DNA from 2 places in the Ancylobacter sp. 3268 genome. Region 1 is predicted to be linked to the other one. Evidence: riboswitches for the same ligand, from Rfam matches in the RefSeq annotation. Region 1 holds a riboswitch; the other holds the start of a gene.
What was found. A riboswitch is a leader RNA that binds a small molecule or an ion and turns the genes downstream of it on or off. The one in region 1 is predicted to bind thiamine pyrophosphate.
Positions count from the first base shown of each region.

Region 2: it holds a riboswitch for thiamine pyrophosphate, as region 1 does, so the genes downstream of both, thiC (phosphomethylpyrimidine synthase ThiC) here and thiD (bifunctional hydroxymethylpyrimidine kinase/phosphomethylpyrimidine kinase) in region 1, are expected to answer to the same signal.

Region 1 covers NZ_JAVDUX010000013.1:109,631-113,236, forward strand. The annotation lists gene J2X65_RS18540 (cytochrome b/b6 domain-containing protein) at 1-418, shown strand, start outside; gene J2X65_RS18545 (DMT family transporter) at 472-1,404, shown strand; gene J2X65_RS18550 (Lrp/AsnC ligand binding domain-containing protein) at 1,502-1,738, opposite strand; TPP riboswitch at 1,863-1,988, shown strand; gene thiD (bifunctional hydroxymethylpyrimidine kinase/phosphomethylpyrimidine kinase) at 2,044-2,889, shown strand; gene J2X65_RS18560 (MFS transporter) at 2,990-3,606, shown strand, end outside.
Region 2 covers NZ_JAVDUX010000015.1:21,332-24,937, forward strand. The annotation lists gene J2X65_RS19895 (molybdopterin cofactor-binding domain-containing protein) at 1-489, shown strand, start outside; gene J2X65_RS19900 (AraC family transcriptional regulator) at 673-1,599, opposite strand; TPP riboswitch at 1,984-2,115, shown strand; gene thiC (phosphomethylpyrimidine synthase ThiC) at 2,214-3,606, shown strand, end outside.

The DNA.
Region 1 (3,606 bases):
GGTGGCCTATCTCGGCCACAACCCGCTGGGCGGCTGGATGACCATCGCCCTGCTCGCGGCGGTGGGGGGGCAGGCGATCGCCGGGCTCTACACCACCGACGACATCATGGTGGACGGGCCGATGGTGGCGGCGGCGAGCGGCGAGGCGATCTCGCTCGGCTCCATGCTGCATCAACGCATCTATCCGATCCTGCTGGGGCTGATCGGCCTGCATGTGGTGGCCAACATCGCCTATTCGCTGTTCGGCGGCGACAACCTCGTCAAGGCGATGATCACCGGGCACAAGCCGGCGAGCGCCTATGCCGATCGCGCGGCGGCGACGCCGGGGTCGATCGCGGCGGCGCTGGCCTGCCTTGCGGCATCGGCGGCGATCGTGTTCGGCGGGATCGCGCTCGCGGGTGGAAATCCTTTTCCCTGACGCATTCCCGCCCTGCGGAAGATCATCTTGTCGCAAGGCGGGACTCATGCTCCATGGCGCGCATGAACGCGCTCAAGGGGATCGCGCTGCAGATCGGCGCGACCTTCGTCTTCACCATCATGGCTGCCATGGTCCGCATCGTCTCGGAACGGATTCCGACCGGCGAGGTGGTGTTCGCGCGTTCCTTCTTCGCGCTGTTCCCGCTGATGGCGCTGCTGGCCCTGCGCAACGAGATCGGCGCGGCGGTGCGCACCGCCCATCCGCTCGGGCATGTGCTGCGCGGCATCATCGGCGTTCTGGCCATGAGCCTGTCCTTCACCGCCCTTGCCTTTCTGCCGCTCGCCGACGCCACCGCCATCGGTTTCACCGCGCCGCTGATCACCGTGGCGCTGGCGGCGGTGACGCTGGGCGAGCGGGTGCAGTTCTATCGCTGGGCGGCAGTGGCGGTGGGCCTTGCCGGCGTGGTGGTGATGCTGTGGCCGCATATTGGCGGCGGGTTCGAGACACGCGAAAGCGCCATCGGCGCCACCTGTGCGCTGGTCGGCGCCTTCTGCACCGCTGGCGCCATGGTGCAGGTGCGGCGTCTGACCGCCACCGAGAGCACGGCGGCGATCGTGTTCTATTTCCAGTCGCTGGCGGCGGTTGCCGGCCTCGCCACCGCGGCCTGGGGCTGGGTGCTGCCGGGCTGGGGTGACGCGGCACTGCTGATCACCATCGGCCTGTTCGGCGGCGTGGGCCAGATCCTGCTCACCGAGAGCTACCGCTTTGCGCCGGCCTCGGTGGTGGCGCCGTTCAACTATTCGGCGATGCTGTGGTCGCTGCTGCTCGGCTTCGTGCTGTTCGGCGAAATACCGCCGCTGCTGGTCGTGGCCGGCGGCCTGATCGTCATCGGCGCCGGGCTGTTCGTCATCCTGCGCGAGCGCCAGCTCGGGGTGAGGCGGGAGGAGGATGCCGCAGCCGGACCGCCCGGCGGTCCGGCGACTTGACTTCACTCGCGGGCCGCCCGGCGGTCCGGTAACCTGACGCCACATGCGGGCCGCCCGGCGGTCCGGCAGCCCGGTTTCGTTTGACCGTCGACGACGGTCAGAACGCCTTGAAGGTGATGATGGTGCGGGTGTCCTGGATGCCGGGAATGGTCTGCACCTTCTGGTTCACGAAATGGCCGATATCGGTTTCCGAAGGTACGTAGAACTTCACCAGAAGGTCGAAATCCCCGGCCGTGGAATAGATTTCCGACGCGATCTCGGCATCGGCAAGGGCATTGGCCACCTCGTAGGAGCGGCCGAGATGGCATTTGATCTGCATGAAGAAGGGGACCATGGCGGGATTCCGGTAGCCTGAACGTGTGCCGCCACAGGACCAGAAGGGCACCGCCGGCGCAACCCCCGGCGGGGAAGCGTTCGCCGCCTTGCGCCGGGCGACGGCATCGCTTAACTCATTGGCGACGATCGCGTTGGGGTGTCCCGCAGGCGAGCTGCGGGGCTGAGAGGCGATGCCGGGAGGAATTCCGGTGCCAACCCACGAACCTGATCCGGGTCATGCCGGCGGAGGAAACGGGTCGCGCGCAACGGGGCATTCGCGCCCCGCACGGACGCGCCCGGCCTTCGGCGGCCAGGAGGCGCCGAATGAGTGAGCAGACGACCACCGCCGACACCGTACCCACCGCCATCGCCGTGACCATAGCCGGCTCGGATTCCGGCGGTGGCGCCGGAATCCAGGCCGACCTCAAGACCTTCTCGGCACTCGGCGTCTACGGCGCCAGCGTCATCACCGCGCTGACCGCACAGAATACGCTGGGCGTAACCGGCATTCACGACGTGCCCCCCGGCTTCATCGCCGCGCAGTTGGATGCGGTGTTTTCCGACCTCAAGGTCGACGCGGTGAAGATCGGCATGCTCTCGCGCCCCGAAGTGATCGAGACGGTGGCGGAGGGGCTCGACCGGCACCGGCTCGGCACCGTGGTGCTCGACCCGGTGATGGTGGCGGCCTCCGGCGACCGGCTGCTGGTACCGGAAGCCATTGACAGCCTGCGCCGCCAATTACTGCCGCGGGCGCTGCTGATCACTCCCAACCTGCCGGAAGCGGCGGCGCTGCTCGACGAGGCCCCGGCGGCCGGACTTGCCGATGCGCGCCGGCAGGCCGAGAAGCTGCGCGCGCTCGGCGCCCGCGCGGTGCTGATCAAGGGTGGTCATGGCGAAGGACCGGACAGCGTCGACGTGCTGCTCGACGATGCCGGTTTCCTGGAATTGTCGGCGCCGCGGCTCGCCACCCGCAACACCCACGGCACCGGCTGCACGCTCTCCTCCGCCATCGCCGCCGGACTGGCGCGGGGCCTGGCGCTCCGCCCGGCGGTGGAAGCGGCCAAAGCCTATCTCACCCGCGCCATCGGCGCTGCCGACCAGCTGGAGATCGGGCACGGCCATGGGCCGGTGCACCATTTCCACGCCTGGTGGGGCAAAGGCGGCCATTAAGGGTCTTGGCGGCGGGCGGGCATTCGCAGCGGTGGCGGGTGGTGCTATCGCAGCGCCTGCCGCGCATTCCGCGCGAGTCGGTTCCTGCGCCCGTGCCGTCGTGATCGTCCAGCGCCGCATCATCGCCAGCGTCTATGTCGGGCTGTTCTTCGGCATCGGCATCTATCTGCCGTTCTTCCCGGTCTGGCTGGCCGGTCGGGGCTATGACGCCGCTTTCATCGCCGTGGCGCTGTCGGTGCCGCTGCTGGCGCGGCTGTGTACCCAGCCGCTCGGCGGCTTCCTCGCCGACCGTACCGGACGGCCGCGGCTGACGGTGATCCTGTACTCGCTCGCCTCGGCGCTCTGCTTCCTTGCGGTGCTGGCGGCACCGGGACCCTGGACCATGCTGGCGGCGCTCGGCCTCGCCTCGGTGTTCTGGCAGCCGACGCTGCCGGTGCTCGATGCCTATACGGTAGCGCGACGCCGGGCGATCGGCCTCGATTATGGCCGCACGCGGCTCTGGGGCTCGATCAGCTTCATCGGCGGCAGCCTCGTGGGCGGAGCGGTGCTTGGCGCGTTTCCCGGCGACGGCATCCTCTGGCTGATCGTGGCGGGATGCCTCGCCTGCGCGCTGCTGGCGCTGCCGCTGGAGGAGGCTTCGACCCCGGGCGCAAGGCGCGAGGTTGCCGGCGGGCGCATCCCGCCCGTGCTGGTGCTCGGCCTCGGCGCGGCGGCGCT
Region 2 (3,606 bases), on a different contig from region 1:
CTGGCCGAGTGGCCGCGACCGCGCGAGGGGCGAGCACTGGGCCTCGCCTATACCGATGCCTTCGGCGCCCATTGCGCCGAGGTGGTCGAAGTGTCCCTGAACAGGGAGAGCGGCGAAATCCGGCTGCACGAGGTGTGGTGCGTGGTCGATCCCGGCGTCGCCATCCAGCCGCGCAACATCGAGGCACAGATCGCCGGCGCGATCGTCTTCGGCGCCAGCCACGCGCTTTACGAGCAGATCAACATCGTGGCCGGCGAAGTCCAGGAAGCCAACTTCGATACCTACCGCGTCCTGCGCATGTCGGAGATGCCGCGCATCCATGTCACGGTGACGCCCACCCCGGAGAACAAGCCGGCGGGCATCGGCGAGGTCGGCCTCCCGCCGATCGGGCCGGCCATCGCCAACGCCGTGGCCCGGCTCACCGGCGGCGTGCGGCTGCGTCACTACCCGTTCCTTCCCGACCGGGTGAAGGCTGCGCTCGCCGGCTGAGCTCTTCGCGGCGGCGCCGGCGAGCGCAGCCTCGTTCATTCGGGGGCGGGCCGGCCGGCGGGGCTGTTTCACGGCGCGAAGAGCGCCGAACTGCCGCGGCGGCCATCCTCGCGACGATCGCGGAAGGCGAACAGAGGATGTTCCCACGCTGGTCGCGCTCGGCCGTGCACCCGCCGGACGGAACTACTCCGCCAGCCGGGCGCCGGCCGGTGCCGTCCGCCCGTAATGACGGGGCGAGCACCCCATGAACCGCTTGAAGGCGGTACTGAACGCGCTTTCCGATTCATAACCCACCGCCAGCGCGATCACCCCGACCGGGTCGCTGCCGTTCTCCAGCCGGTGGCTGGCCAGCAGCATCCGCCAGCGCGCCACATACTGCATGGGCGGCTCGCCCACGCTCTCGCGGAAGCGAAGCGCGAAGGTCGATCGCGACATGCCGGCCCGGTCGGCAAGTTCCTTCAAGGTCCAGCCATGAGCGGGCGCGGCATGGATCGCGCGGATCGCCGCACCCAGCTGCCTGTCGGCCAGCGCGAACAGCCAACCGACGCCGGCACCGGCTTCCAGATGTATCCGCAGCGCCTGCACCAGCATCATCTGGGCGAGATGCTGGAGGATGAGCTCGTTGCCGGCTTGCCGCTCGCGCAGTTCCTTCATCATCTCCTCGACCGCCCAACGCAACGCCGCCTGTCCCGCCTGCCCGGCGATATGGACGATCGGCGGCAGCAGTCCCAAAAGCATGTCGGCATGGTTGCCGCGGACGCCAAAGCGGCTGCCGACGAGCGCGAACCCGTCGCCGCCATTGAGCGTCACCACCCCACCGTGCCGGGCGGGCGGGAAGATCTGGCCGGAGGGAATGGCGGGAAGGCCGAGGTCGCTGCCCATTCGGAACGGCCGCCCCCTCGGCAACACGAAGCACTCGCCCGCCTCCAGACGCACCGGCTCGCTCACCCCATCGACGGCGAGCCAGCAGCCCCCGGACACGACGGCGTAGCACTTGATGAGCGTGCTCTGGTCGCCGAACTCCACGCCCCAGTCGCCGCCGGCCGCGAAGCCGGAAGAGACATAGGCATGGGGCTCGAGCAGGGAAAGGAGGTCGGAGAGCGGGTCCATGGCGGTCCGGACGTAGAGGAAGGCGTGCAGCACGTTGGTCGCCGTTCGCCTTGCCGGCAAGATGGAGAACGGCGACGCAAGCTTTTGTGACCGGCGCCCGGCTCGGTCGAGGTCTCGAGGACAGTCGCCCGCCCCATGCCGCCGACCGCCGCCGCACCAAGGTGCCGGTAGGCCGGCGGCAGCGCGAAGCCGCGCGCGTCCCCGGCCTCCAGCCGGTGCCAACCTTGTCGACGGTGATCCTGCCGCAGGCGGTCCGCTCGTCATTCCGCCGGCCGGCAAAGACCATCGGCATGCCGAAGGCGAGCGCCATCGTCTCGGTGACAGGCGCCGCCGACCGCCTCTCGCGCTCGATTGACAGGCGGAAACGAAGGGGGCACCCTCCCGGACATTCACCAGGGGGGTCCCGACAAGGGGCTGAGATACTGCTGGGTGCGGCCCTCGCGGCTGTTGCGGCGCAGTGACCCGTTGAACCTGATCCAGTTCATACTGGCGTAGGGACGGTGCGGATGCGTCGCGGCGAGCGCGGCCGGTTTCCCTTTCTCAACGAAGGGGGTCCTCCATCATCATTCCCGTCAGATCTGGGTCTCCATGCACGCTGCGAGGAGCCTCGACCCATGACGATCTTCAACAACACCAAGACCTTGACCATCGCGTCGCCTCTCGTCACCACCGGCCCGCTGCCGGCCTCGACGAAGGTGTTCAAGCCGGGCACGCTGCATCCGTCCCTGCGGGTGCCGATGCGCGAGATCGCCCTGCATCCCAGCGCCGGCGAGCCGCCGGTGACGGTCTACGACGCCTCCGGTCCCTATACCGATCCCGCCGCGCGGATCGCCATCGACGGGGGGCTGCCGCGCCTGCGCGCCGGCTGGATCGAGGCGCGCGGCGACGTCGCCGCCTATGAGGGGCGGGCGGTCCGGCCGGAGGATAACGGGTTCGTCAGCGACGAACGTCTCACCCCGCCCTTTCCGGTGCGGCACCGGCCGCTGAAGGCAACCGGCGGGCGGGCGGTGACGCAGCTCGCCTATGCCCGCGCCGGCATCGTGACCCCGGAAATGGAGTTCGTCGCCATCCGCGAAAATCTCGGCCGTGACGCAGTGCGTGCGGCATGCGAGCGCGACGGCGAGAGCTTCGGCGCGGCGGTGCCGGATTTCGTCACACCCGAATTCGTCCGTGACGAGGTGGCGCGCGGGCGCGCGATCATTCCTGCCAACGTCAACCACCCCGAGAGCGAACCGATGGCGATCGGACGCAACTTCCTGGTCAAGATCAACGCCAATATCGGCAATTCCGCCGTCACCTCGTCTATGGCGGAGGAGGTGGAGAAGATGGTGTGGGCGATCCGCTGGGGCGCCGACACGGTGATGGACCTTTCGACGGGCCGCAACATCCACAACATCCGCGACTGGATCCTGCGCAATGCGCCAGTGCCCATCGGCACCGTGCCGCTCTACCAGGCGCTGGAGAAGGTCGGCGGCATCGCCGAGGATCTCACCTGGGAGGTGTTCCGCGACACGCTGATCGAGCAGGCCGAGCAGGGCGTGGACTATTTCACCATCCATGCCGGGGTGCGGCTGCCCTATATCCCGCTCACCGTCGGCCGCGTGACCGGCATCGTCTCCCGCGGCGGCTCGATCATGGCGAAGTGGTGCCTCGCCCATCACCGCGAGAGCTTCCTCTATGAGCACTTCGAGGAGATCTGCGAGATCTGCCGCGCCTATGACGTGTCGTTCTCGCTGGGCGACGGGCTGCGGCCCGGCTCGATCGCCGATGCCAATGACGCGGCGCAGTTCGCCGAGCTGGAGACTTTGGGCGAGCTGACCCAGGTCGCCTGGGCCAACGACTGCCAGGTGATGATCGAGGGCCCCGGCCATGTGCCGATGCACAAGATCAAGGCCAACATGGAAAAACAACTGGCGGTCTGCGGCGAGGCGCCGTTTTACACGCTCGGGCCACTGACCACCGACATCGCGCCGGGCTACGACCACATCACCTCCGGCATCGGCGCGG